2 regions of the Ruminococcus sp. HUN007 genome follow, and region 1 is predicted to be linked to the other one. Evidence: riboswitches for the same ligand, from Rfam matches in the RefSeq annotation. Region 1 holds a riboswitch; the other holds the start of a gene.
The links. Region 1 has a riboswitch for cyclic di-GMP ahead of CC97_RS01790 (hypothetical protein). Riboswitches for the same ligand answer to the same signal wherever they lie in the genome.

Region 1 (15,889 bases):
GACTTACCCTCGATGCGATCGTAAAAATGGCTCCGGAAAAGATAGTAATGATCTCATGCAACCCGGCAACAGCAGCAAGGGACTGTAAGATCCTCTGCAGTGAGGAGAACGGGTATAAACTCAAAAGAGTAAAGGGCATAGATCTCTTCCCGGGCACATTTCATTGTGAAAGCTGCGTGCTCTTAGAGCGGTGAGCAACCGAAAAGCAGATTTCTATGTGAAGATGGAGAATTACTATCGGATCAAAGTTGAAGTATGAGAAAAGATGATGAAAGGAGTAAAAACAAATGGAATATATAGGACCTGTTTTTTTCGGATTACTTTTAGCAGTTTTTCATGTACTGGAACTGATGGTCGTAACTAAATCAATAAAAACACTGATTTTATGCAGAAAAAAAGTTGATGCTGAGGTAACGTCCGTAACAGAGGAAGTCCATGAACATAAAGATTCAAAAACTGGCAGAGTACAATATTCATATAGCTACAGAGTTACTTTTAAATATGAATATAATGGTCAGACTTATGAGTCATGCGGTACCAGCCGTTATCGCTATGAAAAAAATATGGAAACTACTATAAAAATTAATCCGCATAAACCGACAGACATTTGTTTAAGAGGTGAACTTAAAAGCCTTTTAACGGTATCGTTATTTATACCGATTCTGGTGATGTTTGACTGTTTTTATGTAATGGTCGTTTTTTATTCTTATTAAACAAAAAAGTGATAAATTATAGCGAACTTTATAATAAAAGCCCCTGTTTATAGGGTTTTACAAATAATGGTATAAGTGGGATATTATCAGGTGTTGAATATCTGAATTACGATTTTTTATGTTACTGGAGAAGAATAAAATGAAAAAGACTGCAGGAATAGTGCTGTTGTCTATAGGCTTAATTATAGCCTTAGCAGGAACAGTAACGTTGTTAAGTGCTAATGCAACATCCGGATCAGGAATATCGATAATAGGTGGTGCAGATGGACCGACAGCTATTTTTTTAGCAGGAAAGATCGGTGTACCATTGCTTTGTGCAATAATAGCTGGTATTGTTCTTACTGTAATAGGGGTATTTGTATTACTGAAAAAGAAAAAATCTAAATAAATACGGGGAGTGATAATTTTGGATTCGGAAAAAAGGTATTACTTAAAAGCCGGTTAGAGGAATTAAATAGTATAAAAACAGTTTGGTATTTGATCTGAAATGTGTTATACTAATACTGTGTATTAATTAAGGAACGGAAGGAGAGACTGACACATGAAGGTATTCAATACCACGGCAGTTTGTACACCGGAAGAAAACTATATGGTGGACATATCAGACAGGGTAAGGGAGATCAAAAAACTTGTAGACGGAAAAAAGTATTTTACAGTAAACAGAGCGCGTCAGTACGGAAAGACGACAACACTTACTGCTCTTGATAAGTATTTGTCTGATGAGTATGATGTGATAAGTCTTGATTTTCAGGATCTGACTGAAGGAATGTACCAAAGCGAGAGCACCTTTGTAAAGGGGCTTGCGGCAGTGATCTGTGATACTCATGATGCGGTTGAGATTCCTGTCCCTGATGAAATATACAAAGATCTGAAAGAGCTGTCAGCTGTACAGTCAGACCTTGTATTAAGTGACATATTCCGCATTTTTGATAAATGGTGCAGGAAGAATCCAAAACAGCTTGTTCTTATTATAGATGAAGTTGATCAGGCATCCGACAGTCAGATATTTCTTGATTTTCTCGGAAAGCTTCGTTCTAATTATCTTAAAAGGCAGAAAATTTCGAAATATAAAACATTTCATTCAGTTATTCTTGCAGGAGTCACCGACGTTAAACATCTGAAAAGCAGTATAAGACCTGACGATGACGGCAGAGAAAACAGTCCGTGGAACATCTCGGCAGATTTTGATATAGACATGAGTCTGTCGGAAAGCGGAATAAAAGGAATGCTTGATGAATACGAGACAGATCATCATACCGGAATGGACACGGCATATATTGCGAAGCTTATACACGACCAGACGAGCGGATATCCGTTTCTTGTAAGCCGTATCTGTCAGCTGATCGATGAAAAGATATGTAAGGACATATCTCCGTCAGAAGCGTGGACGAAGGAAGGCTTTCTGACTGCTGTCAAAATGCTGATTTCAGAGAATAATACCCTGTTTCAGACGATGACCAAAAATCTGAAGCTGTACCCAAAGCTAAAATCAGCACTCCGCAGTATCCTTATGGACGGTATAACGTTATCATACATCTCTGACCAGGAAGATATAGCGTGCATGGAGATGTACGGCCTGATCAGAAATGACGGCAATAAAGTGAAAGTAGCAAACCGTATATTTGAAACACGTCTTTATAATCTGTTCACATCGGAAGAAGAATGGAAAGCTTTTTATAATCGAAATGAAGATATGGCGGGGACCGCGGTATAATGCCGAAGGCGAACAGCAGATATGTGAGTATCTAGATTACTTTGGTCTTGAAAAAGGATATATGCTGAGTTTTAATTTCAATAAAGATAAGGAACAGGGAGTAAAGGAAATAAATATTCACGGAAAGAAACTTATAGAGGCTACGGTCTGAAAAAACAATGGCTGCTGCGCAGCAATTATAATAGTATGCCGAAGGCATACCGATTTGTCAAGTACTTTTATCAGAATCTATCGTCTGATAGTAAAGTATTGTTACTATTCACGACCTAATTTTCCCAGTACAAAAGAAAACAACACCACTGGACCGGTTTTATTACCGGCCTGGTGGTGCTGTATTTTTTATTATTCACATTCAGCAAATATTTCTTCGACAGTATATGGGTTACCATCACATAATCTTGTTAATGCATCATATTCGTTGATTCCATTTCTTCGGCATGTTTCAATGTATGTACGAATCATTGCATAGTTATTTGCTGTTTTTGAAGATGCGAACTGACCTGACACCTTCATTTTTGTTTTCGTCCCACGTAGTGCTCGTTCTGAGAGATTATTTGTTGTAGGCAGACTGAAATCATATACCCAGGCGAAGTAATTGCTGCGATATTTTATGATTCTGCGTATCAGAGCGCGTTCCGGACCGCCTGAATATTTTGATGTATTCGCTTCTGCCAGCGTTTCTGCTCTTTGCAGAAGTTCTGTAAGCTTGCTTTCAAAATTTTCAAGATATCCATCATCAAATCGTGTTGTTCCTGCTTGTATCAGATTCTTTCGGTCTTTTATCGTTGCTGATATCAATGCTTTTATTTCAAGCAGTACTTCATGATTGGTTTCATCTGCAAGTTTCTGAAGATCGCGCTGCAAATGTGCATTACACTCAATATTTATGAACACAAAACGTTCATTGTAATTGATGCTGTTATGATCATGCATAACAGATGTTTCAGCAGAAAGATTTTCAAGTATTCCATCCAGAAGAATTCCGTTCATATCTTTGTTTTCATGGGCTGCAAAGAACGCGATTCTTTCGTCTCCGTAAAATCTCAGGCAGATTCTTTTGGTATCGGCGTAAACCACGGTATCATCCCAGTAAATGAGCAGTCTTTTAAGTAACTCCCTTCGCAAATCATTATGAAAAACTGCCAGTGCTTTGGCGGCTCTGGCCTGTACTTTAGCTACATACCCTTCACTCGGACTGATCTCTCCGTTTGTTATGCCCTGAAAGAATACAGGAACCTTATTTATTGACGAATTCATAATATTCAGCAAAACAAGTATCATTGCCTGTACGTTTGCTCCATATCTTACTTTCGTTCTTTTTTCAGGTGCCGTTCTGCTGATCACCAGGGTCCCGCAATTCTTACATTTGTAGACGTAATACTTATGCTTCACCCTCTTTACTTTAACTTCTACTTCTATTTCATAGCGATTTTCTGTTTTTCCGGTATATTCAAACTCATCTTTTTTGCATTTCGGACAACAGTCATCTTCAGTTAAACAATGTTCCGTTATATCAGTTATTGCTTCTTCTGCAGGTGGTTCAAGCTCTGATCTTTTATGCCCTGTTTGGCCTCCTTTGGAATTATCGGTTTCTTCTCTGCTGTTTGGTCTTGCTTTTGATTTCCCGATTGGTGTCTGCGATGTAGGCAGAGATGTATTGGTTCCATCTCTGTCCTGTACCGCTTTCATATGCCGGATCTCGGCTTTAAGTGTTTCTATTATGGTGTCTTTCTCGTCAAGTGCTTTTTGATATTCTTCGTCCTTCTTAGCAAGCTTTTTTTGATACTCACAGAACAAATCATAGTTTTCCTGTCTTAATTTACAGATTGTATCTATCTTTTCATCAAGCTCTTTGGTGTGATTTTCGCATTCAATTACAAGCTGTTCATACCAGATATCGCGTACTTTCTTCACTGCATTTTTTGATGACCGAACTTGTCTGCAAAGCTGTTTTATCCGCCTCTGATATCCAAGATATATGAGATGATGATTATGCTGCAGTTTTTTATATCTCTCACCATTTTCAAATTCTTTTACCAGACGTTTAAGTCTTTTATTTTCATATTGTAATGATGTATTGATAAAAAACTGCCTGTTCATAGCTTGCTTCCTGTTCTGTTTTATTTCTGTTCCAGCGCTCTTTCTGCTGATTCCTTTATGTTCAGTAAGTGATTTTTAAGAATAGCATTTTGTTTTTCAAGTTCGCTGATTCTTTTATCTTTCTGTATACTTTCTTCTTTTAGTTTTTTTATGATTTCCTTGTAATCCGGTTCTGCTGTTACCTTCGTTTCAACAGTATTGCTATTTGATTCTGATTTAGCCTTTCGTCCCGGCTTTCCTGTAGACGGTATCAGTTCTCCCGTTACCGGATCTTCCACTCCAAGATACTTGCGTATTGGTCTTGATTGTTTGGTTACAGGGTCGTAGTGTGATGTTGATTCATAAAGAACCACTCTTCCGGTTTTCTTATCTGTGTAGCGTACAATCGACATGATTTCAGCTTCCTTTCTACACTTGGTACTTATTATTATATCACATACCAACGAAAATGTCAATAGTTTTATTGGTATCTATTTAAACAAATACCACTATGCTTTTTTGTACTTTTTTTACGTAAAAAAACAGTGCTGAAAACATCGCATTTTCAATGTTTTCAGCACCATTATCATTTTTCTATTTTACATTATTTGGCCGTGAATAGTAACAAAGTATTCTGAATGTTTTACAAATCCTAATTTTTCAGCTATTTTTTGTGATGCTGTATTATTTGCATCACACGACCAGACAGGGCGCTTGTGCTTTTCAAAACAAAATTGAATCATTTTTTCTGCTGCAGCCAGCCCAAGTCCCATGTGACGAAAATCTGAAACTGTTTCAATTCCGATGTCAATTTCATCTCTGCTTACAGCAGCCGAAAAAGCCCATGAAACAGCTCCTTTCTGATGCATGACACAATAACCCATCCCATGATTCAAAAATTCAGAAGCATCTCTCCAGGAAAAACGAGGTGTAATACGTCCCTGTAAGTTATTAAACATATCCTCATTGAATTGACATATCTCGTAATCTGGGCTTAGTTCACTGCTAATAATAGGATTATCCAGAGGATATTCAAAATTATATCGCTTTCCGAGTACAATATCATGCTTGTTTCGGAAAAATTCAATAACTCTCGTATTTGCTGAGAACAGTATAAAACGTCTTGGCAGATCATTGCATGGGCTTAAAAACATATTGTAAATCGCTTCAAGAAAGCAGTTGCTGCAAGAACCATAAAGGAAAGCGAATCCGCTATAGTGCCAGATCAAAACAGAATCATCATCTTTGTAGATGTCTCCATACTGATTCATTTCTGCAATTGAGAGCGGATAAACTGTGCCGCACGGTGTTTTTTCTATTTGCTGTATGATACTTTGGTATGATGTTGGATTCAGCTTTTCCATATGTCTTTCCTCATGAGTTTTAAATTATGCGAGTGGTTTTGCAGATTGTTTACATTACCAATTATACTATAACTATTCGTTATTTTCAATCAGAAATAGTACGCCGAAGGCGTACCGAATAAATGGATGCGCCTGTGGCGCGATAGAAAAATCTGCTCATGGCTGAGCAGATTTGAACAGTGGCAGTTAAGAAAAGTTTATACATATATTTTAAAATGTAGAATAGTAAAGCTAACGAAATAATTTACTGACAACTGAAAATCAAATAGAATTCTTGTTCCATTTCACTAACTTGCTTATAATGCTAAAAAGCAGTCAAATTACCATGCGTAAATCTAAATGCGTACGATTTTCGTAAAACAATTAAAAATAATACCTTTAACAAGTAAGAATGTTCCATTTACATATTTCCTGTTGTGTATTATGATTAATAATACAATGTTTGAGTGTATCTGCTAGATACACAGAAAGGACTACATAATGAACAATGTATTAAAAAAAATCTCTGCAATTGCTATGGCTATGACACTTATCGCAGCTGGAACTGCAATTGACAAAAACAACAATTCAGTTGCACTACAGAACACGGTTCATGCAGTTGCTAATCCGTCATGCCCTAATCATAATCAGCATATTGAATTAGTAGCTACCGTTACTACACCAAACTATACAGAAACGGAAACAAAATATTATATTGAAGATTGGGTTCGATTTGAAACCACATATTATAATACTGTGAAAATTTACAGGTGCCGTGTTTGTAACCAAACATTTAATAAAGTAACCAAGCACAAGGTAAAAACAAAGATGATAATATTGTAATAAACTGAAACGTTCAATAGGTTTGATAATATTAATTATTAAGTTCCCTAACATTTTAAATTGATGTTAGGGAGCTTTTGATTTTCCTTGAAATAGAATTGTGTCAATGTCCTGATAATGACACAACGAATGTGGTATAATAATCTTAAGTAGATTCACTTACGTGAAATAATTTGTTTTTGTTGATTCTTATATACTATCTGACAAGAGTTAAAGAGCTTAGCGTGGTATAATGATGATACCAAAACAAATTCAGGAGGTTCAGCATGGATAAAGTAAATATTTTTGATAAGGTAATGAATATCATTGATGAAAATATCAGAAAAAATTTCACTGAAATCAAAGAAGAGATTTATGCTGTATCTGGTTATTCAGAAATGCAGTTTACCAAGGCAATATCAATTTTCTCTAACGGAGTTGACACGCTACGTACTTATTTTAAAAAGAGGAAAGCTTATTTTGCTGCCAAAGAACTTGTGGATTACCCAGAAAAACCTATTGCTGAAATCGCACTGGAGTATGGTTATGCAGATCAGCCAAAGTTTACAAATGAAATGAAAAGATATTACAAGCATACCCCTAAAGATATCAGAACAAACCAAATCAGACTTGAGGACAATAGATTTCGTTTATCTAATTTTAAGGCTCCTTCTGAAACAATAGGGAAAAGACTTCAGGATGCAATTGATGGGATGATTAATGAAAATACATTTTCAGAAGATGATTATTCCCGAATAATTCACGAAACTTCGGAACGCTGTGAAAAATTATGAATTTCTAAAAATCAATTTTCAAAAGTGAAAATTCGGAATATTTGCCACTATAAAACAGTTCGAGATGGTACACCTATCCTGTAAATATATTTTTTTTTGATTTTTCGATTTTCAAAATACTTGGTTTTCCACAACTATTCATTCAGCTGTACATAAAGCTGTTGAATATTGATATACGTTTCTATAATATCGCTCTTGTGTACGCAATTGCTGCAGAACTTAAAGTATTTGTATCTGGACTTGCATACAATTTTTCCTGCTACTTTGAATATAGCCATACGTATAGTATTGGCATTACAGTTTCTAAGTCTTTTACTCAAGGCAAATCTTCTAAACAGATTGAAGATGTTGTATGCAAGCGCATGGATAAGAAATCGGTTAGCGTTTACAGTCATCGACTTACTGCTGACATGTCGGAATCCAAATTCGTTCTTACCTTCCTTGATGAAGTTTTCCATAGCACCGCGTTTACAGTATGCATTGATGAGCTGCTGCGCTTCGCTTTTCATTGAAGTAACAACAAAGGTGTACATGTAAATCATCTGGCCGTATGGTTTTTCAATTTTGAAAACAACACGTCTCGGGTGTTTCCACGAGGAAGCCTGATATTCGAATTCTCCGTATGTACATGCATAGTCAAGCGAATTCAAATCTACAGCTGTTTTCAAATCTTTAAGTTTAGCTTCTGCGAGCTGTCTGAGTACATTATTTTCCTTCAGCCTGATTACATAGCTGATACCATACTTTTCACAAAGATCATATATTTCCGGAGCGGCAAAACCGCTGTCTCCTCTGAGCATACAGTTCATATCAGGATATGATTCAGTATACTCTTTGAATATTGGTTCAAGAAAATCTGCAGCATCTTTACTGCAGTATTTTGATCCTTCGCGTAATTCAGCTCCAATGAGGTCTTTGGTTAATGCATCATAGCATAGTAATGGATGATATCCAACGTTCTGATAATGAAAGTTGAAGGCTGTGCCTTCCTGATTCCCATAAGTATCAAGCAATGTTGAATCCAAGTCAAAGACTATGAATTCAGGTCTTTTAATTGCATAAGCTATTCTTCTTAACTCAGTCAGTATACAGTTAAGCTGCTTGATTGTAGTTCCATCTGCGCGGCTGAAAAATCTTGACATTGATGACTGTGAAGCAATGCGATCCTTGTTTAGGGAAGTTGTGAGAACATGTTCATGAGCAAGCTCATTAGCATCGTAATCGTTGTAGTATGAAAGAAAAATCTGTGAAATTGCCTGATGAAGATTATCTGCGTCAGTGTGAAATCTAACAGCGGAATCTTTTGTTTTAAACAGCTGAAACAGCTTTTTTATACCTGTTACATGCATGAATTCTTCTATCAAAAGGGCACCGGAATCTGACGTTAAATCGCCACCATCGAAATTAAATTTCACAGAACTATTGAATTTAAATGAAAAATCGCTTATACTATTAATCATGAGAGCTTCTCCTTTGTTATTTTGTTGTTTGGCGATTTCAATTATAACAAATTTGAAGCTCTTTTTCTATACCATAGCTTCACTTTTTAGGTGAAACATGAAAAACTTTTTAAATTACATGATTATGTGGCTGAAAAGAGTTTCTTTATGCCGCGATGAATAATTCAGGTTATTTTTTTGAATTTATCAGAGCAACTGATGAATATGGTTTTGATACATCAACATGTCTCGCTATTTCAGAGGTGTCTGAAAAGATAGGAGTTCCTTTCGGAATTCTTCTGAATCAATGCTTTATTACAATGATAGAGTATCAAAGTGATAATAACTACATTGATTTTAAGACTGAAAAAGCAATAGAATGTGGTATTACACCTGAAGAACTTGATGAAATCTGTGAGGAATTCGGCTGTGAATACTATAACGTAAACCCTATAATGGCTGAGATGCATAAAAAAGGTGTTGATCATTTAACACTTGGTTAATTTACAAACACTTAAGCATTGAAAGGCGGTAATAATGATGCTAAAGAATCCATTTGCTTTGCGTAACGAACAGATAATAATGATTGAAGATGTCCCTCTTGAAGAAAGAGGACTTGATTGTAATTGTATTTGTCCTGCCTGCAGAGAACCATTTATAGCCCGTATGGGAGAGATAAAAGTTCATCACTTTGCCCACAGCGGAAAAGGCTGTAATGAACTTAATGCGTACATGATGGGCTTGTATATGATTGTGGATGAGTATATTAAAAAAGGAAATCCAGTCCTTCTTCCAGCGATTAATATAATCTATCAGAAATCTGAGTATTCATTTATTACCGAAGAAAACATCTATGATAAAATAAGAATCACTTCTGAAGACGTTAATGGTTCAAATGTAATCAACTGTACTTCAAGAAAGCTGATCGTTTTTGAAGAATCAGAAATCATAAGTAATGATGGCAAACCGGAAGCAATTATTGCTTCCTGGCATGACCACAAACTTGCTATAAGAATTACTCCACCTGATACGGCCTGTGCATACGGGAAAGTATCGAGATATAAGGATTATTCAACGCTTGAATTAAATCTTAGCGGTGAAGGCACGAGAATCCAGGAATGTACTAAGGAAAAGCTTTTTGAATATCTCCGCAGAAACGAAAGAATTTATAACTGGCTTTATAATGCACATGTGGAAGAACAGTTTCCTTTAATAATAGAACGTTCAAAAATTTACTATAATGAACAGCAGGAGAAAATACGAATAAGGAACGAAAAAATAGCACAGGAAGTCAGAGAACGTGCGTTGCATGAGAAAATGGAACAGGAAAAACGTGAGCGTGAAAGATTAGAACGACTTAAAGCGGCACAGGAAAAGGCTGCAAAAGAAGCACGTGAGCGCGCAATCAGAATTAATCAGGAAAAAGCAGCAAGACAAGAAAGATTCAAGAACTCATTCCGTACTGAGCGGCTTAAGAATCCGGACAGAATTATCAATTACTGGGTGAATGATATTCAAAAAAGAGATCCTGGAAGAGATGAAATAGGTTGTATTGTTTGCGGTAAAGATAAGCTGCTTGAAGAATTTATGTCTACAGGAATCATTAGCAATGTATTTACCGGAATGTGTATTGATTGTTATGAAGAAATTTCATCAGCGCATCTAGAGAATCTGTGGGAAAACATATATGATTAATTCGAGGAGGCGATATAATTGTTTAAAGCTCTTGATGAAAATAAAAATGAGATTTCAATTGAAAAAGCGGCGGGTACTGAAAAATACTTTTGTCCGGTTTGTCATGGTGCTCTGGTAGTAAAAGCAAAGAAATCAGAAACTATTACGGCTCATTTCGCTCATAAAAGCCGTAAAGAATGTGATACATTTTCACATGATATGTCTGAATGGCATAAAGCCTGGCAAAATAAGTTCCCTTTGAAGAATCAAGAAGTACCTCTACCTTTCGAGAATCCGTGTCATAGAGCTGATGTTCTGGCATACGGGTATGTAATAGAATTTCAACATTCGCCTTTATCAGCCGAAGAATTTGATGAACGAAATAAGTTTTATACTTCAATCGGTAAAAAGGTAATTTGGGTATTTGATGTGAATGAAAAATATAATTCCAAGTGTTTTTCAAAAGTGGAACCAGAATATATATTTGATGGATACCGATATGAAAACGGAGAACAAAAGAACAATTGGATCATAAAAGAATATAGAGTTGCTACTGCTTTTCATGCCATTTTCGGTTCTCCTGACGCATGTGACTCCAATGGTATCGAGTATTTATATGACTGCAATGACAAGTTTTCGTCTAAAAAAACATATGAATGGAAATGGAAAAGGCCTTTAAAGACGTTTATTCACTATAACCCTGCTGTGGATAAAAATGTTACTGTTTTTCTTGAATTCTATCCTGGAAAACTTGAAAAAGTTATCTGGTGTGATGATGAAATAGACAGTGATGTTGCTTCGTATATTGCTGAAGATCTTCATGGAAATGGAGAGAAATATGATGCTACTTCACAAGCTTTGTACCTTGAATATCGAGACGCTATAGCTCAGAGATCCTGTTTCAAAGCTTTTTCGGCAACTGAATATTCAGTTAGTGATTTTCTTTTGGAAATTAAAAATAAGTTCCTGTAAACGAGAAGAAAATTTTATATCGTACAGCGCGAAAACAGAACTTTTATTTTCTGTTGACTGATTCGTAAAAATAAAGTATAATAATAATTAATAACAAGGCAAAATGCACGAAAGTGTATGACGCAAAGCTATAGGGACTGTGGGGTGTCAGCCAGCTGCAATATTTATACGGACTATTAGCACCTCTTTTATGGGGTGCTTTTTGTTAGCGGTTTAGACATTGCAAATTCGTTTATTGGGAGGGATAACCATGCCACGTAAAAAACGAAAAAATATAGAAGCTATGAAGAATAGTAATGGCATTTATGAGGTGTTTTACAAGCAGGTTGAAAAAATTAACGATTCAGAGAAATTTGATTGCTCCAAACCTGGATACAGAGAAAAAATCAAATCGTTATGTAGCACAGTTTATGATGAGCAGGCTGAAAAAAAAGCGAATGGAATATCAGCAGAATTGTCCAGATGAACGTTGGTTTGAAAAATACAAGGATATGAAAATTGATGCTCCTTATCGAAACAGAAGAATCAAAGCTGAACTGGAAATTCTGATCGGGATTACTGAAAAGTTTGAGGACAAGTATCCAGACTTTAGTATTGAGCGAGAATTATGTGGATTCTTTTCATCTACACTGACAAGAACTCCTGAAACTATAGATAGTCAGTGCCATTTAACCTTAGCTGCTTCAATCTTTATATTAGATTCTCTACTGAAATCAAATAATTATGACCGAGCAGTTTACTTCATTCCCCATGATGAAAGAATTAGCAGTGTTGATCTTCCAGACAAATTTCAGGATGCTGTTTTCTCGAATGATGTTATAAAAGGAGTAATGTATCTGATAAAAAATCGTCACGGTTCTACAGAAACATTCTGGACACCTGAAACAGTTAATATTACATGTGATAAATCTGATTTCTGTGAGTACGGAAGCTACATAAAAGACACTGATGACGTTGAAGATTATATTTCTCTTTCTGATGAATATTATCAGGATGCTGAAAGTTTATCTGACAGTCAGCGATATTATGCGCTGATTTCTTTTATTCGTCCGGAAATAATTGAACGTGCAGTAAACAGAATACATAACTTCAGTTTCGATTTTTTTGATATCATATTGGAAAAAGTTGCAGAGTGCAAACAAAAAAGCAGAGAACTAATACCAAAAATAAAAAAGGAAATAGCTGTTCTTGAACAAATTAGCAGTAAACCTGACAAAGATATTGTCCAGAATAGTATTCTTTTTTATAAACCTGAAAATAGATTTGCAGAAGATGACGATTATGATAAATTCGAAGAAGACGAAATATCACGGATTAATTCGAAAATTGACGCTTACTTCGAAGAACTTGAAAGACTTAAGTACCAGCGAATAAAATCATGCTATGAAATTTATGCATCGATGGCTGTGGTTATACAGAAGACAGAAGAAAAACGTGTCAGAAAATTCGGCATAAATAATCCTTATGAGATTATATTTGCATTTCTTTATCTCATTGATATAGGTGATGATCTTGCATGGATTCCTCAAGTTCCAGATTGTATATGTGGATATGCTTCGCAACTGCTCCCTTGGTTTGCACTGCGAAATGATGAAATGTACGATCTTCTGGATGAATCTTTTTGTACAGAATCTTTGGATGAAAAGAATGGAAAAAACATATCAGAAACCGAGAATTTATATGATGATGACAAGAATTATGAAGCAGATTATGATTTAAAATATAACGACGCATACATTTGGCACCGTGTCGGGCTAGATATTCAGCAGGATAAATTAGATCCTCGTAACATTGCTCAGATACTCTATTCTGATTCGTATATTGTTCCGCCAAGATTTATGAGCAGAAAATTTGAAACAGTCGAAGCGTTTATTGATTCAGGATTTAGCCCTGAAGAAGCAGAAACCCTCCGATTTTATAAAGGATTAATACGATCAGCAACTGCCAAATATGATTTTCATAATGTACTGTACACTGAAGAAAGAATCAACGCCCAGAAAGCTGAAGATAAAATTAAACCATCTGTAAAGGAACTAAGCGATATTATTGCCCTCAAGAATAAAGAAATTGAGGAGCTTAACAGTAAACTGTACTCATCAGGAAAAGAAGTCGAAAAGCTTAATGAAACGATCAGAAAGATGAAGGAGCAGTCTTCCGAGGAAAGCCAAGAACTTTATGAACTTCGTGAACTGATTTACAAACTTCAGAATGACAGCGAAAATGATTCTGATACTGAGGAAACAGGTGTAACATTCCCATATAAAACTGCTGAAAGAGTAGTTGTTTATGGCGGACACGCTACATGGCTGAAAGTGATTGTGAAGTTGCTTCCGAATGTAAAGTTTATTGATCCTTATGATACACCGGATGTTAATCTTATAAGAAATGCTGATGTTGTATGGATGCAGACAAATGCAATGCCACATAACAAGTACAGTAAGATAATGGAGATAGTCAGATCAAAGAAGATACCTGTAAAGTATTTTGAATATGCAAGTGCTGAGAAATGCGCCGTTCAGCTTGCTCAGTATGATAAAATGAAGATGGCTTCTAATTTGTAGTAAAAAAGACAGAAATTCTATTGAATTAATGAAACGATTATTAGCAGGAGGAATCAAGTTATGAAAAACGCAGAAAAAGAAATACCTCGTCCATCTATCAAGCAGGTTGAAAAATATCTTCGTGACTGGGACAAGGCAGATGATATGCAAAACTATTATCTTCAGGAAAAAGCACTTGATAAGTTATTCAAGGATTTTTGTCCTGAAAACAAAGATCTGTCAGAAATTCTTTTAAAGGTTGCAACTCTGAATGATTTTTACAGCACTAATATTTATTCTGTAAATTCAGTTGCGAAGCATATCTTATCACTAAATATTGATAAGCGTCTTAATAAGGCTGATATGACATTAGTCTCAAATTTACAGAAAGTTACTGTGAAAGAAGGTGTTGTGAAGAATTTCTATTCTTTTGCAACAAAGTACTGTAGCCATCATTCTCCTTTGGAATATCCTATTTACGATATCTATGTTGAAAAGGTTTTGTGTTATTTTCGAGATCATCATGAGTTTTTTACGTTCAAGAAAAAGGATCTGAAAAACTATGAGATGTTCAAGAAAGTCATTGTCGAGTTCAGGAAATATTACCGCCTTGAAAAATTTGATCTTAAGGAAATCGACAAATATTTATGGCAGCTTGGGAAAAAGTATTTTCCAAAGGATTACTCTAAGAAAAGTAAAAACGAGTAAGTAAAGTGATAGTATAGATTAGGTTTGAGTGAATCCCTGACAATTCGTGTTGCCAGGGATTCTTTGATAATTCACATTTAAATTTGAATAAAATCATAACCACTCATTAAACGTAAAAATGTTATAGTTCTATTGAAAATTTGATGAAATTATGTTATAATAAATGATATGGTTATGTGCAAATTTACCTAAATTGATTTGCTGACTTTCAATGTCCTGACAATAGGACTATGAATTATGATACGATATAACCAAGGGGTATTATTAATGATTTTTAAATCGCCATATTACGGCGTTGAAAGGGGTATGTAATGTCTAAACTAAACATTGATCAGAAAATAATCAAAGACTTATTCAGTGACAAAAAATCGGATTTCTTGATTCCGGATTATCAGCGTCCTTATGCCTGGGGAGAAAAAGAATGTCAGACATTATGGGATGACATATTTGCTTTTGCTTTTCCGGAGGATGACTGTGATAAATTTGACAGTGATAACGATGAGTATTTCCTTGGACCAGTTGTAACTTTTAAAAACGAAGAAGGAAAAATGGAAATCATAGATGGTCAGCAGCGTTTAACAACGTTAATGCTGTTACTCAGAGCGTTCTACGCAAAATTCGGAAACATGCAGAGTGATAAAGCAATTAAAACTGCAAAGATTATTTCACAGTGTCTCTGGAAAACAGATGAGTTCGGTGAACCTGATAAGGCGAAGCTTAAGATTAACTCAGAAGTAGCTACAGATAATGATAAGCAGGAATTTCTTGATATATTGAGGACGGGAACGGTAAGTGATAATAATAAGAGCGTATACGCTAAGAACTATCGTTTCTTCCAGAAGCAAATCAGCGACTTCATTAATGGTTATCCTGACTTTTTCTCTTTCTTACCAATCAGAATTCTGAATAACTGTGTTTTGCTTCCGATTGAAGCTGAGTCTCAGGATACAGCTCTTCGTATTTTCTCAACTCTTAATGACAGAGGTAAACCGCTTTCAGATGCTGATATTTTCAAAGCGCAGTTCTATAAGTATTATTCATCTTTAGGTAAAAAAGATGAATTCATTAAGAGATGGAAAGATCTCGAAGTT
Region 2 (15,889 bases), on a different contig from region 1:
AGCCACGTATTCTCCTGCTTCGGAAACCACGGCCGGATCAGAGCCATTCCGTTTTTTTCGTATAAAGAGAAAACGCCCCTGCTCTTGTGGAGCAGGGACGTTTCCCAAGGAAATATGAGAAAAACACTATTTGTTTGAAAATGTCTTTATAGTTTCCTTATCAGAAGCGATCGATCTTGTGTGCCAGGAACTGCTTCATTGTAGCGAGATCTGCGAGATCCACTAAGCCGTCACCTGTTACATCCGCGATCTTAAGCTGTACATCTGAGAATGAACCTTCACCTAAAAGGTAGAGTGCAAGTGTTGTAAGATCTGAAAGATCCACTTTGCCGCTGCCGTCGAGGTCGCCTGTAGCTGTTTTATTGAATTCTTCAGGTTCAGATGCAGCTGTGATCTCTGTTGTTTCAGTAACTGCAGGTACTTCAGCTGCTGTTTCCGCAGGATCTGCAACTTCAACTGCTGATGTGATCTCAGCTGTTGTCTCAGAAGCTTTTGTTTCGGAAACTGCTGTTTCGGAAACTGCTGTTTCGGAAGCTGCTGTTTTGGAAACTGCTGTTTCTGCAGGAGATGCTGTAACTTCAGAAGTCATTGCTTCTGTCAGGGCCGGAGCCTCAGCTGTTGTTTCAGCTGGTACCTCTTCCTGAGGCGGCTTAACCGGAGCCTGTATTATAGGGTCTTCAGGAGCCTGAAGGTCCCACAATACCAGTGCGTAGCTTGCAGACTGATCAAGGTCCATCTGAAGTTTGCCGTTTGAATCGACCATCGATGTATTGACCTTGTCCATTCTGGATCCAAGCCGGTCGTAACTGTAGAGAACAGCGACATTGTTTATGTACTGTGCTCCCAGTGCGTAGTTTATGCTGGCCTTCAGACCAAAGTCGCCTTCGTGCTGAAGATCCAGTTCAATAACTGATTTGCGTTTATCAGCGATTGACGATAACATTTCCTCAGGGATAGTTCCCTGGTCTTTCTTTATTTCAAGATTAAGATCATTTGCCTTTTCAGCAGTTACATCTTTACCCTTTATGTTCCAGCTATAATCGCCGAGGTCAAGGGAAATTCTGATGTTTCTGTTTCTCATTGCATCGATGGCTGCTGCCGGAAGGATGCTTTCTGTATCTCTGAAATCAAAGTTTGCTGATGAACCGTCTTCCATTTTATTTATGGAATCAACGATCGTATCGATAATGCTTACTTTCTTCTCAAAGCGTACATCAAGAGCTTCATACAGTGTTCCTTCATCTGAAGGTTCCTGCTTGATAACTGCGTATACTGTATTTCCGTCAAGTTTCAGGCCGTAAACATATCCGTTTGTATCATATGGATTTACATAGCACTGACTTTCCTTTTCGGAACCGTCAAGATTCATCTTGTAAATGTTTGTCGGCGAATTGTAGTAAACCTTGTCACCTGAAATGATCAGGCTTACATATTTGCCTTCCCAGTATGCTGAATACTGTCCCCACACGTACCAGCGCTCGTCACCGAGGCTTACGAATTTATCAACTTCGCCTGTGGATTCTGTATATCTGCTGTATTCACCTTTGTTATCGACGAAGTACCACTGGTCTCCGCGTGTGAATATCTCAGTGCCTACTGTCTGCCAGAAAGCGTGATCGTATTTTTTCGAAGTGGCTTCAATACCCTTGCTGTCCCACTTGTCATGAATATAATTTCTTCCCGCTTCCGGATTGGCTTTTCTGATCTCATCATCTGAGAGCATGAAGTATTTATGATTAACTCTGCCCTTGGCATCAGGAACCGGATCATCCCATGTAGAATCAACGTGATACCATTCATTATCAATGTTTACAAGATTCCACGCATGATTCATGTCGTAGCTTGTTACCATTATGGATGAAATTCCGACCTTGTCAAGAAGCATGTTGTATGCCTGTGCATAACCTTCGCAGACGCCGTTTTCGCATATGAGAATATCGTATGCAGATGAACCGCCGTCTCTGTCAGGCAGTGTTCCTTCAGTATCGTACACCGTATTAAGTACGAGATAATCATGAAGGTTAAGTGCTTTCTGAAGTTCGGTCATTCCCGGCGTTACTGTTTCACTGACTACAGCGTCTATCTTTGCATTCAGCTCTGTCATAAGAGCCTCTGCTTCTTCGCGTGTATTGGTATAGCTGAATTTGACCTGTCCGAGGATCAGGTTTCCGTCTGCTGCGTATACAGGCTGGATCGAAATATGATCTTCAAAGCCTATGCAGAACATTTCAGGCATCTTTCTTACATAACCGAGAACCTCGCTCAATCTCGAAAGATTGTCCTGATCCGGAGCCATTTCAAACTTACTTATGTCAATGGCCGTTTCGTAATTCTGCAGTCCCGTTTTCAGCGTTTCGCTCAGGCTCGCGATCGTGTCATCCGACGAAGCCAGAACAAAGAGCGGCGGAGCTGCAAAATTGACAGCAACGGCGGCCGACAAAAGGCCGCTCATAAATTTTGCAAATCCTTTTTTCATAGTGAATCCTCCATTTCCCTGATTCTACTCATTAAATTAACATCAAAAATTAATAAAAGGCTGATACTTATGGTATCAGCCTTTTTTTCCAACCATAAACGTCCGTTCTTAAAGGTCGTTTAAAAATTGTGCAGCTGGCTGTCATACCCTTTTTATTCGGTTTAGACCCGTTAGCTTTGCGTCCCTGCCTTTCAGCAGGTTTGCCCAATAATTAAATTTTTCTATTATATTCAGTGAGTAGTGAATTGAAAAGTCAGATCATTATGAATCATATGCGAAAATTTTAGTACGACGGAGGAGTAAGATGTTAGCAGATGTTTAGGTCAGATGAAAATAAATATGTGAGCCTTTTTGGAGGCCCGTGATTTATCTTCTGTACACAGTATAGCACTGTGGAATACCGTTGTCAATAGTTAATATAAATTTTTCGTATTCATACTTCCGATTTGTAGATATGCACACTTAAGACGAGAATTCTGTATGCAAAATACCGTCTGAATTTTTAACCTGGATTAAAAATATGATTAGAGCCCGTAAAACCGGCGTTACACTATTTATATTATAACAGATTAATTCACTTTAATTTGTGCACATAAAACTATTGAATTCAGGCTTTAATTCGTGTATAATTGTATGTATAGTGATTTTATACATATCACAGATTATAATTAACCGGTATCGCATGTTATCTATCAGATTGACTAAAACACATCAGTCTGTATTTTAGTCAGGGGGAAACAGACATAAAGGGCCGGAGAACGGAGAAAAAAGATGAAAAAGATGACCAGGGATTATATCAGACAGGAACTTGAAAAAGTCCTGAAGACTGACTACAACATCACACCGAATGATGCTTCCGACGCTCAGGTGTACAATGCACTTTCTACTATTGTAATGCATTATCTGAGTGAAAAGAGAAACAGCTTCAACAACAAGATCAACTCAGAGGGAAAGAAGCAGGTATACTACCTCTCAATGGAATTCCTTATGGGACGTTCGCTCAAGACAAGCCTTTACAATCTCGAGATCGTTGAGGATGTAAGAAGCATTCTCAAGGAATACAAGATCAACCTCGATAAAATATATGAAAACGAGCCGGATGCCGGCCTCGGAAACGGTGGCCTCGGAAGACTTGCAGCCTGCTACCTCGATGCCATGGCTACACAGTGCATTCCTGCCATGGGCTACTCGATCTGCTACGAATACGGTATTTTCAAGCAGAAGATCGACGAAGGCTGGCAGACCGAGCTTCCTGACAACTGGATGCCGGGCGGTGACGTATGGCTCGACCCTAAACCGGAAAAGGCTATCGAAGTTCACTTCGAGGGCGAACTCCACGAATACTGGGACAGCCAGTACCACCACATCTCACACCAGAACTACAGCACAGTTATCGCCGTTCCGTGTGACATGTACGTTTCAGGCTACGACAGCGAAGGCGTTTCGGTTCTGAGACTCTGGACCGCAAAGTCACCAAGCTTCGACATGGCAATGTTCAACCAGGGTGACTACGCAAAGGCACTCGGACAAAACAGCATCGCAAACGCTATCTCAAAGGTTCTTTATCCTAACGACAACCACCTCGAAGGCAAGTCCCTCCGACTCAGACAGCAGTACTTCCTCTGCGCAGCTTCGATCGGCGACATCGTTACAAACCACATGTCCGTTTACGGAACACTGGAAAACCTTCACGACAAGGTAGCCATCCACATCAACGACACACATCCTACCCTCGCAATTCCGGAACTCATGAGAATTCTCCTCGATGACTGCGGATACACCTGGGACAAGGCATGGCATATCACAAAGAACACATTTGCATACACAAACCACACTGTAATGGCTGAAGCCCTTGAAAAGTGGGATGTAAACCTCCTCAAGAGCATCGTTCCGAGAATCTTCTCCATTATAGTTGAGATCAACAACAGATACTGCGCAAAGATCGCAAGCCTTACAGAAAACAACTACGACAAGACAAGCCGTATGTCCATCATAAAGAACAACACCGTCCACACTGCTACTCTCTGCGTTGCAACAGCACACAGCGTAAACGGTGTTTCCAAGCTCCATTCCGAGATCATCAAGACAGATGTTTTTGCCGATGAGCATCAGCTTTATCCGTACAAATTCAAGAACGTTACAAACGGTATCGCGTACAGACGCTGGCTCTACCAGTCAAATCCGGGTCTTACAAAGCTTCTCCGTGACAAGATCGGTTCAAGCTTCCTTAAGGACGGCAGCGAGCTCAGCAAGTTCACACTCTTCAAGGATGACAAGTCCGTTCTCGACGAGCTTGCAAAGGTAAAACGTGAAAACAAGGAAAACTTCCTTAAGTACTGCAAGAACTACTGCAACCTCGACTTCAAGATCGATCCTGACAGCATCTTCGACGTTCAGGTAAAGAGACTCCACGAATACAAGCGTCAGCACCTCAATGCACTCAACATCATCGCTGACTACAACTATCTCCTCGAACATCCTGATGCCGACTTCACACCTAAGACATACATCTTTGCAGCGAAGGCAGCTCCTGGCTACTATCTTGCAAAGCAGATCATCAAGATGATCTGGAGCATTTCACAGGAACTCAGAAAAGATCCTAAGATATCTGAAAAGCTCAATGTATACTTCCTCGAAGACTACAAGGTAACTCTTTCCGAAATACTTATGCCGGCAAGTGATATTTCCGAACAGATCTCACTGGCAGGTACTGAGGCATCCGGTACAGGTAACATGAAGCTCATGCTCAACGGTGCGATCACACTCGGTACTCTCGACGGTGCAAACATCGAGATCAAGGAAGCTGTAGGCGATGACAACATCATCATCTTCGGTATGAACGCAGCTGAAGTTGCAGCAAAGAAGCATGAAGGATACAATCCGAAGAGCTACTTCGAGTCTGACAACACGATCAAGATGGCTGTCAACCGCCTGTACAAGGGCATAAACGGCTGTGCGTTCAACGAGATTGCAAACTCACTCGTAAACTCTGATCCGTACATGGTACTTGCTGACTTCGAATCATACCGTGAAGCTCAGAAGCGTTCAACAGAACTTTACAACGACAAGTACACATGGCTTAAGATGTCTCTCTGCAACATTGCAGGTGCAGGTATATTCTCAGCTGACAGAGCTGTTAATGAATATGCAAGAAACATCTGGGGACTTAATAAATAATTATATTTTTCAGCACAAAAAGCACCGTAAAGATGAAGAATGATCTTTACGGTGCTTTATTTTTGATTAATATGTTTTACGCATCTGCGGTACCGCCGTCACGGTGCAGAAGCTTTTTTGCTGTCTGGATAAGCGAAGGTGCATTTACTGCGCACGCTGCAAGGAACCCGATAAAGAGCCATACTTTCATGAACGGCGCATCAATGAGTATGATAACGGCCATGAAAAGAATGATTCCGGAATTGATAACAAGCTTTTCCCATTCAACCTTGTAGCCCACCAGAGCGCGGGTATCCTTAAGTCTGATAAAAAAGCAGACAACGTAAGCAGTCATGGTAGCAAAAGCCGCGCCCTGAACGCCTACTATCGGAATAAGAACAAGGTTCAGAAGAATATTTGTTATCGCAGCTATGCCGCTGGTATAAAATGATTTATCATTTCTTCCGGTTGCATTGTAAATTCCGCTTAAGAAGTTGCAGAAGCTCTGCATGAGTGACGCAATGATAAGGAACGGAGCCATTTTATATGATTCCCAGAAGCTTTCACCGGTAAGCAGTTTCGTAAGCCACTGAATGAGCATCATTATTCCGGCCGATCCCACAAACATCATCGCTGAGTACGCACTCATGACCTTGCTGTAGTACTGACGGTATTCATCCGTACCGTACTGTGTTATGGCCGACATCTGCCATGCTCTGAAGAATATTACCGAAACAAATGATATCAGTGCCGGTATTTTATAGGCACAGGCATAAAGACCGTTTATATCTTCTCCCTGAAATTTCGAAACAAAGAACAGATCTGAGGAGCTTACCACCCACCAGAGTACTGCAGTCGGAATAAGCGGTGCACTGTAGCGGCACATCTTAACCCTGAGTTCATGATCATATTCGGATAATCTGAAATCCTTTCGGATGTTTCCGAAATAAGTAAGGAATAATATCGACAGCAGGTCTGACATGACAATACTGAGTATGTATCCGGCAATATCAAGTTTGAACACCACAATGAACAGCAGCGTAAACAGTACAAGCGACACTGACGAAAGCAGACTGTCGACCGTATAAAGCTTGATGTAATCCTTGGCTTTAAGATGCTGCTGCTGGATCCACCTGAATTCCGAAGTAAACATAAAGGCCATCATAAGTCCCGTATACTGCCTGAACCCGGATATCGCCGCAACTATCGCAAGAACTATCATTCCGGCAGCCATGCTCATGAGTGAAAATGAAACAGCTGTGGTATACACTTTTTTTCTGGAAAGCGTTTTGTCAAGACCAAAGCGAAGCACACTGTCTGCCAGACTGAGCGACGCAACAGGTCCGATCAGGTTTATAAGAGTCCGTATTTTTTCTCCGACTGAGTAAGAATCTTCCGCCATATACGACGTAACAAGCTTCAGGATCAGAACGCTGAGTATCTTCGAACTGAATGAACCAAGCGAAAAGATAAATGTATCAGATACGAGTTTTTTATATCTGTCCAAATTTCTCCCCCGTTTCTTAAAAAATAAAATACACTTCTATTATATCAGACATTTTCAGAAAAATAAATACTTTTGCGCAAAATATAGCAAAAGTGATGCCGGCAGCTCGGAATTTTCATGAGGCGTACAAGGTAGTTGTCGTCCGTTGGACGACAACTGCTATTATAATTGGCAGCCAAAGGCTGCCCACCTTTTCTGAAAATGTGGTGACTGCGGCACAATTGAATAATGGCATCTGTCTATTTATAAAATCATCCGCAAAACATATAATAATGCGGATGATTTTGTTAAACTTACTTATTGACTTTTACGTGAATATGATATATAATTTAGAAAAACATCCGCAAAACTTATTAAACTGCGGATATTTTATCTAAAGTGAAAGGAGAACAGAATGAAAAGCCGTTCAGAGTGCCTTAAAGAATTGGGATCAGATTATATGATTCAAAAGAAAATAAGTTCAGGCGAACTTTTTAAAGTTGGTAAAGCTGTTTATTCCGAAGATAAATATGTACCTGAAATAGCAGTACTGTCATTTTTATATCCTAATGCAGTTATAACGATGCGAAATGCGTTTTACATTTATGGTTTAACTGATGTGATACCGGATGATTATGATCTTGCAACTGATCGAAATGCTGCCAAGATAAAAAACGAGCATGTTAAACAGTATTTTTATCCTGTGAACTTCTTTAATCAGGGAATAGTTCAGATTGAATATAAAGGATATCCGGTGCGTATTTACAGCAAAGAACGTATGCTTGTAGAATTGCTCAGATATAAAAACAAACTTCCTTACGATTATTACAAGGAAGTTCTTCTGAATTACAGAAAGTTGATTCTGCAGCTTGATATTCAGGCTGTTCAGGATTATACAATGAACGCACCGAAAAGCTCAAAAATAATGGAAACACTTCAGTCTGAAGTATTGTGATAAAGATAGCACGCCGCAGGCGTTCCTTTCCTGAAGCAGGTGGTGCCTGCGGCACTATTTACATAAACTAACCCCCGGCATCTGAAATTCACTCAGATGCCGGGGGTATCGTTATATTCTGACTTATTAGTCTTCTGACTGGGCAACTTCCTTTATGCACTGCCAGGCTTCTGTAAGGAGTTCGAGATTCCAGGAAGCGTTTGCAGGGCTTGTTGACGGAAGGCAGACTGCAGGACGGTTCGTAACCGGACGGGTATACTTAGTGTAGTACTGGAAAGCCGTTTTTCCGTTTACGTAGATCGCGTGTATATCTGACTGTGCAAGTATTATGTTAATATCATTCGGTGTGACATTTTTTATGCTGGCATCAGCTGAGCCTTCTATTTCGCAGGATGCTATAACATCCCATAAGGCTATGTGATTTCTTAAAAGGAACGCCTTCTTTTCTTCGGGCGTCTGCGGAATATCCTCTTCAAATATGGAAGAAACCACTTTCCAGAAACGGTTTCTTGGATGCCCGTAGAAAAAGCCTGCTTCCCTCGACTTTACCGACGGAAAGCTTCCGAGAATGAGTATTCTCGATGCCTTATCGTATACCGGTTCGATCGGATGAGTTATCATAATAAAATCCCCCTTGTAAGTTGTATTTTTGTTTTAGAAAAAACTGATCAGGTTGTCAATCAGCCGACAAAATAGCATGCATTGACCCAGCAGTATCCGTCTGGCGAATCAGCATCCGTAATTTTATACCACTGCTCTCCGTGTGAATAGCAGAATTCTGTTGCAGTGACTTTAATATCCTCCTCGATCATTTTAAACGGATCCTCTGCATCGAATTCCATAATAAATGAATCGTTATAACAGCCGGCTCCGCCGAACGACTTACCCATAAGTGTGAGTTCCATCGATGCCGGCATATCGGTGATCGGTATGTATTTTGAATTAAATGAATATGACGGATATGCATGGCTTAAAACTTTGTCTCTTATCCAGCCGTAATACCTGCCGTCTGCGTCCCAGCACTCGTACCACCATTCTCCGTGTGACTGACACTTTGTTCTTGCAATAAGTCTGCGGTATTCTGTTATATGATCAGTTATTTCAGTTTCCGGATTTTCTGATGTTTCTGAAATATATTCATCTGAATACACAAATATATCATCTCTGTTATAACCATACGCATACAATTCCACCGGACGTTCGTCAAGGAAAAGGAATTGATGCTTTTCATAAAACGCATACTCTTCTTCATTAAAATCCGGCTTTACATTTCCGGATGGTATCCAGCCATAATAATGATCCTCATCGCGGCATTCAAACCATAGTATTCCGTGGGAACTGCAGATGTGTGTGATCTCTACCGGTGTGTCAGCACTTACCTGCAGATAAACCTCCTCAGGACCGTAGTCTGTCACATAGTTTGCCTTGTAACTGTTTACAGCATCATCATTTCCGGCGCTGACTACAGCATTTTTCTGCCATTTGCGATCCATTACTTCTGCCTTATTCGGAATAATATACTTCATATTCAGCTTTTCAAAATCTATATCCTCCGTATAGAATTTCGCATCGTCATCATACAGGAACACTGTTCCACCGTCAAGATTTATATAAGCGATACTGTAATCGTGTCCGTCATATTTTTTAAATTTCTCTCCGAACACATCTGATTTCTCTATTGGCTCAAGCGTTTCAGGATCAAACATATAGGTAGTCAGTATATTATCAAAATCCGCCGTATCAAAGATGAATACTGTAACCGCATTTATATCTGTATCTATTACTGCTTTGCGGAATACAAGCCGTTCCTCTCCGACAGTTACATGCACATGATTTTCATCCAGTTTTCCGATTTCCGGATAATCCTTCGCATAAAGCACCTTCGTTTTTTCCAGAGCTTTTTCCTTAAGCTGTTTTATCGTACTGATTTCTTCCTGAGTATTCTTATCAAAGTACTTTGTATTCATTGTTTCAGGCATTTCACTAATAAGTAAATCCCTGCCGCTGTTTTTATCAAATATTTTCACGTAACCTTTTTTATAATCGACATTCATCAGAACGCCGGATTCATTATACTCTTCAAAGTCTTCTCCGAAAATATCGGATAACTGCAGTCTGTCCAGCGTTTCAGGATCGTACCAGTACTGGTGAGCTTTATCTATCGATGCCACATTGAGATGCAGCTCGTAAACATTCAGGCTGAACTCTGACTTAGTTTCTTCAGGTTTATGAATGGTAACAGCATTACGTCCGACCGGGTATTTCGTCTCTGCAACATACTTCTCATAGATCTGTTCCATTACCGCATTTCGTTCCTTTATTTCCTCTGCTGTATGGAAACGTGAAGTATAGTCAAAACGGAGTTCGCCGTTCTCATCATATTTATATTGTCTTTCCCATTCAGGATAAGTACCTTCGTCAATATAAACATCATACCGGTTTTCAGTATTATATTCAAGCAGTTCCCTGCAGTCGAAATATTCGCCTGTGATCATACTGTCGATCAGTTCCATATCATCATAGTACGAAATGAAAGGGACGCTCAGATCATATTCAAAATACGGACCGTCCTTTTCCACGATGAAATTATCAAAAGAGAAGTTATCCATCTTTCCCATAAGGCCTATATAATCTGTTTTTATCACATCGCTGCATTCTGTGGCCAGTATATCAGCTGTCCTGCCGCTTACCGCAGGTACGAAATCAGTATCTTTATAGAACAAATCCGAGAAGTTTTCCAGCTTTTTACCGCTTTTCAGATCGTAATTTAAATTATATACGCCTTCCAGTTTAACAGTACGATAATTATATTCTCCGCCTTTTCTGAAACATATATTCATTATACCGTTGAAAATCGTAACATCCATACGCCAGCTTCCCGGAATTACACAGGCTTTATCACCGAATACAGTTTTATGAATGTCACTGTTTATCTGTTTCTGCAGTTCCTTGTTTTTAAGCCAGAATATCTGAGACTCTCCGTCAGGCATACCATTGTTCCATGACACACTCCACGCCAGTCTGGAAAACTTTTCAGCTGGTTTGTAGTCTGCCGGCTTTTTCTTACCGGTTCCCTTCGCATAATAAGGAATGAACTCTTCCGGATATTCCATATCACATACCGGGACATAGCCGCTCGCAAGCACTGTCTTCTGACCTTCCTCAGAAACAGCCCATTCTGCAAACTCCTTCGTATTCTGTGAAGCCTTGTCTGTATAGACTATCGATGTACTGCTGAGAAGAGGATAGCTTCCGTCAGCCATAGTCTCCCTTGAAGGCTTTACACCGTCAACTGCTATAAACTTTGTATCTGATGAATTTTCGTACATCTGTGCTGCATAGGAATAAACTGAATAGCCGATGGCATCAGCAGCGTTGTCGTAGACCGCAATTCCGTCCATAAGAGATGACATCATTCCCAGAACCAGTGTTTTCGGCGGATCCATAAGGTCATAGCCCTTCATGAATTCGGTCATGTAATTCTGGCTTCCTGAATCCTTGTTTCTCTGGTAAGGAATTATCTTCGCATCATTTCCGCCGACTTCCTTCCAGTTGGTGATCTTTCCGGAATAAATATCTCTTATCTGCTCACTTGTAAGTGAATCGACCGGATTGTTCTTGTTTACAACGAAAACGAAACCTTCCTTTGCGACCGGTACGAAATTCAGCTTTACTCCTGCTTCATCCGCCATTTTCTGCTGGTCTTCCGAGATCGGCACTGTAAATATCATGTCGTTTTCACCGGAAAGCAGCATTGAAAATGATTCGTGGGTCTTATGATGTTCGACGAGAAGCTTAGCGTCACTGTATGGAACACCGAGCATCTTTGATTTGAATCCTGCTTCGAGAGGGATAGCTGAAGTGGAACCGTCCATTTTAGGCACACTTTTGTACGCCCAGATCTTTGACTGTTTTAAAATATCGCTCTTTACAGCGGTAATATCCACTCCGTCAACCAAACCGTCACCGTTGACATCGATGGCGGATTCTCCGGTACTGTAAAAGCCCTTTTCCTCAATAAGGCTGTTTTTATATCTCATAAGATCAAAAACATTTATAACACCGTCGCCGTTTATATCGCCGGGCTGCCCTCTTTCAGACAGTTTTTCCATAATAGAAACAGCTCTCTGTCCCTCTTCAGTGGAAGTATCCGGCTCAGCTGAAACCGTAACCGCTCCTCCGCATGCGATCAATGTAAAAACCATTAAGATTGTTATCTTTTTTCTCAGTGAATGTTTTTTCATATTGTTCCTCTTTTCATTATCACTCATTTATTCAAGAGTGAGATCTGATTTTTTAATCCAGCCGTAATAATCTCCATTGTCTGCATCAAAGCAGTCATATAACCAGCTTGATTTGTAACATGCCCGTTTGATCAAAACATTTCTTTTTACTTCGACCTTCCGCAGTGCTTCTTCAGCACCTTTCTTCAGAATGTAATCATTCGTGTATCCGAATACATCACCTGTTTTACTGCCGGTAACTATACCGGATAAAGGAGTCTCGTATTCTTCATAACGGAAAAAGCGGTTGTGCATGGTACAGTCTTCTTCGCTGATCCAGCCGATATATTCATCAGTGTTTCCATCCCAGCATTCATACCACAAACTGCCGTGTGACTGGCACAGAGTCTTTATACTGACGTAAAGATTCTTCTTTATCTGAGATAAGACTTTCTTCTCGCCGTAATCAACAACATAGGACTCAGGATAAACATCTACCGTTTTGTCGTCCATCAGAATTCCGTACGGAATTTTATCCTGCTTCTCCGTTTTCGCCTTTATCTGATCACTGTACAGTATACTTCTGTCGAAATTATCAGTATCAAACGTTTCCTCATGTTCCGTGTAATGATAAAACGTTTGTTCATATTCCGTGAAAGGATCAGACAGTCCGAGCAGAGTAACTGTACCGGCACCAAGATCAATTTCGTATATTAAACAGTCATCATACTTTTCAAATGATTTTCCGAAAATATCTGAAGGTTTTATCTGCTCGCCTGTATCGCCGGAGAACATATACGGAGTATTGGGCAGTCCGTCCACCTTCCCGTAATTCACACGGAAATAATTCATTTCATAATGTCTGTCAACTATGATATACGATGTATTTCCTTCCGGGCGCAGAGCTTTTGCTTTTTCGTAAACTGTATCATAGAGCTTGTTTTCTGCCTTGATTTCCTCATCAGTATGGAAACGGGAGGTGACATTCACACGCGGTTCACCGTCATCACCAGTAACAATTATAGTTCTCCATTCCGAAAACTCGCGGTCTTCCAGCGAAAAAATAAGATTATCCATGGGTCGGTTAGCTTCATCGACAATGTTTCTGCAGTCGTAATATTCACCTATTATCATACTTTCGAACAGTTCGTCAAAGACAACCTGATATGATAGTCTCGTTTCTTTATCATAATAAGGCCCATCTGCATCAAAAACTATATCTTCAAAACTGAATTTGGCTGGTTCTCCAAGAACGCCAAGAAAATCCGTTTTAATATCCTTGGCATATATAGTACGCTCGTTTAATTTTTGGTTAATAGCAGAAACAAAATCTTCATCTTTATAGAAATAATCTGAAAGCTTCTCTATTCTTACACCGTTTATCGCGTCGTAATTAAATTCAAAATTATTTGATAAGTAGTAATTACTGAAACTGATGTTTATATATCCGTTAACTGCATGAAGGCTCATGTGCCATATTCCTTCGAGCATATCCTGACCGTTAAACACCGTTTTACTGATATCATCGTTTATCATGTTCTGGAGTTCTTTGTCTGCAAGCCAGTTGATTGTACATTCTTCGCGGGACAGAGGTTTTTCGTCATATGAACTACGTCTGTAACTAAGCTCCGAATATTTCTTTGCCTGCTTGTAGTCCGCCGGCTTTTCCTTGCCAGTACCCTTGGCGGAATACGGCTTAAATTTCTCCGGATACTCCATATCTTTTAACGGAACATATCCGCATGAAAGAACAGTTTTCTGCCCTTCTTCAGATACTGCCCAGGCGGCAAAATCCTTTGTATTCTGAGATGCCTTGTCAGTATAAACTATCGATGTGCTGCTGAGAAGAGGATAGGTGCCGTCCGCCATAGTTTCTCTTGTAGGCTTTATACCGTCAACTGCAATGAATTTAGTGTCAGATGAGTTTTCGTACATCTGTGCTGCGTAGGAGTAAACTGAATAACCGATAGCATTTTCGGCATTATCGTAAACCGCAAGTCCGTCCATCAGAGATGACATTGAGCCAAGATAATATTCCTTAGGCGGATTCATAAGATCATAGCCTTCCATGAACTCTGTCATGTAATTCTGGCTTCCCGAATCCTTGTTTCTCTGGTAAGGAATGATCTTTTCGTCGTTTCCGCCGACTTCCTTCCAGTTTGTTATTTTACCTGAATAGATATCTCTGATCTGCTCCACGGTAAGGGATTCGACCGGATTGTTCCTGTTTACTACGAAAACGAATCCTTCCTTTGCGACCGGTACAAATGTAAGTTCTCTTCCCGCTTCTTCAGCAGCTTTCTTCTGATCTTCCGAGATCGGTACTGTGAATATCATGTCGTTCTCACCGGAAAGAAGCATCTGGAATGACTCGTGGGTCTTGTGATGTGATACGAGCAGTTTGGCATCAGAGTACGACACTCCGAGCATCTTCGATTTAAGTCCGGCTTCGAGCGTTATTGCCGAAGTGGATCCGTCCATCTTAGGAACGTTATCATAGGTCCATAGCTTTGACTGTTTTAAAATATCGTTCTTTACTGCACCAATGTCTTTTCCGTTCACGGCGCCGTCACCGTTAACATCGATGCGTTCGGCTTCATCAAAACTTCTTCCTTCGACAATGCTGTTCTTGTATCTCATAACATCAAACACATTGACGATACCATCGCCGTTAATATCACCGCGCTGTTCCTTTTCAGAAAGAGTTTTTATAAGTTCTTCCCGCTCCTGCTGCTCACGTTCCTCGGACCAGTCAGCGGATACTATCCCGGTACTTCCGAAGACCATTCCTGAAACAAGCGCCAGCAACACGGCTTTACGCCTTATATTCTTCAGGGCTCTTTTTCTCATATTCCTTCCCCCTTATTTGATATTTTTCATCTGTACAGGTGCAAACAGAGAAAATATCAGTTATATCCCCAAATGACCCGCACGCTCTTATACATAGTAAATTATATCATAAAGCAGAGTATAAAATCAATATATCGTGATGATTAAATACAAAATGCCCGCTCATCCGTGCGTTACGAATGAGTGGGCATCGTTTCAGTTACAGCAGTAACAATTGTTATTCTTTAGAATAAAGAAAAGATAAACTTTGCAACATCTGTAATTACATTTGTGATATCTTCAGCGATCTTCTCAACTGCCTTTTCGTAGCTGTTTTTGTGATCATTTCTGTGGTCATCATGCTTAGGAGCTGGTGCGTGATCGTGTTTATGGTCGTGTCTGTGATCAGGCTTAGGATCTGCCGGACCTGCAGGGCCGTGATGTCCTGGTCCAACTGGCTTTTCAGGTTCTTCGATAACCGGAAGTTCTTCAGCCGGAGCCGGTGTTTCTTCTTTTTCTGTTACTTCAGGCTGTTCTTTCGGAACATTTTCCTCATTTTCTGATACTTCAGTCTGTTCTTCAGGTATAGTTTCTTCTGAAGCACTGCTTACCTTGATAAGCGCCCCGCGGAACTCAGGTTCATTGTAAATAATTTCATTCGTTACATCATCGTATGCGCATGCCATTCCGCCGTATTCAAGAACAGCAAATGGAAGCTCATAATTTCCGTCTTTCACATCATCATTAACCTTAAGTTCAACAGT

Region 2: another riboswitch for cyclic di-GMP. It lies ahead of CC97_RS18935 (transglutaminase domain-containing protein); the one in region 1 lies ahead of CC97_RS01790 (hypothetical protein).

The regions. Positions count from the first base shown of each region.
Region 1 covers NZ_JOOA01000001.1:404,647-420,535, reverse strand. Annotated here, with positions in the region: gene rlmD (23S rRNA (uracil(1939)-C(5))-methyltransferase RlmD) at 1-194, shown strand, start outside; gene CC97_RS01850 (DUF3592 domain-containing protein) at 288-713, shown strand; gene CC97_RS01845 (hypothetical protein) at 853-1,101, shown strand; gene CC97_RS01840 (ATP-binding protein) at 1,255-2,427, shown strand; gene CC97_RS01835 (transposase) at 2,770-4,527, opposite strand; gene CC97_RS01830 (hypothetical protein) at 4,548-4,919, opposite strand; gene CC97_RS18440 (GNAT family N-acetyltransferase) at 5,106-5,870, opposite strand; gene CC97_RS01820 (hypothetical protein) at 6,351-6,692, shown strand; gene CC97_RS01815 (AraC family transcriptional regulator) at 6,959-7,465, shown strand; gene CC97_RS01810 (IS1380 family transposase) at 7,600-8,922, opposite strand; gene CC97_RS01805 (hypothetical protein) at 9,081-9,407, shown strand; gene CC97_RS01800 (hypothetical protein) at 9,442-10,599, shown strand; gene CC97_RS18435 (competence protein CoiA family protein) at 10,618-11,550, shown strand; cyclic di-GMP riboswitch class I at 11,638-11,713, shown strand; gene CC97_RS01790 (hypothetical protein) at 11,801-12,016, shown strand; gene CC97_RS01785 (hypothetical protein) at 12,381-14,111, shown strand; gene CC97_RS01780 (hypothetical protein) at 14,172-14,798, shown strand; gene CC97_RS01775 (DUF262 domain-containing protein) at 15,110-15,889, shown strand, end outside.
Region 2 covers NZ_JOOA01000002.1:1,734,339-1,750,227, forward strand. Annotated here, with positions in the region: gene CC97_RS18935 (transglutaminase domain-containing protein) at 161-2,476, opposite strand; cyclic di-GMP riboswitch class I at 2,603-2,691, opposite strand; gene CC97_RS11680 (glycogen/starch/alpha-glucan phosphorylase) at 3,248-5,653, shown strand; gene CC97_RS11685 (polysaccharide biosynthesis C-terminal domain-containing protein) at 5,730-7,139, opposite strand; gene CC97_RS11690 (hypothetical protein) at 7,534-8,073, shown strand; gene CC97_RS11695 (DNA-deoxyinosine glycosylase) at 8,200-8,694, opposite strand; gene CC97_RS18940 (substrate-binding domain-containing protein) at 8,754-12,317, opposite strand; gene CC97_RS18945 (substrate-binding domain-containing protein) at 12,345-15,146, opposite strand; gene CC97_RS11710 (cohesin domain-containing protein) at 15,371-15,889, opposite strand, start outside.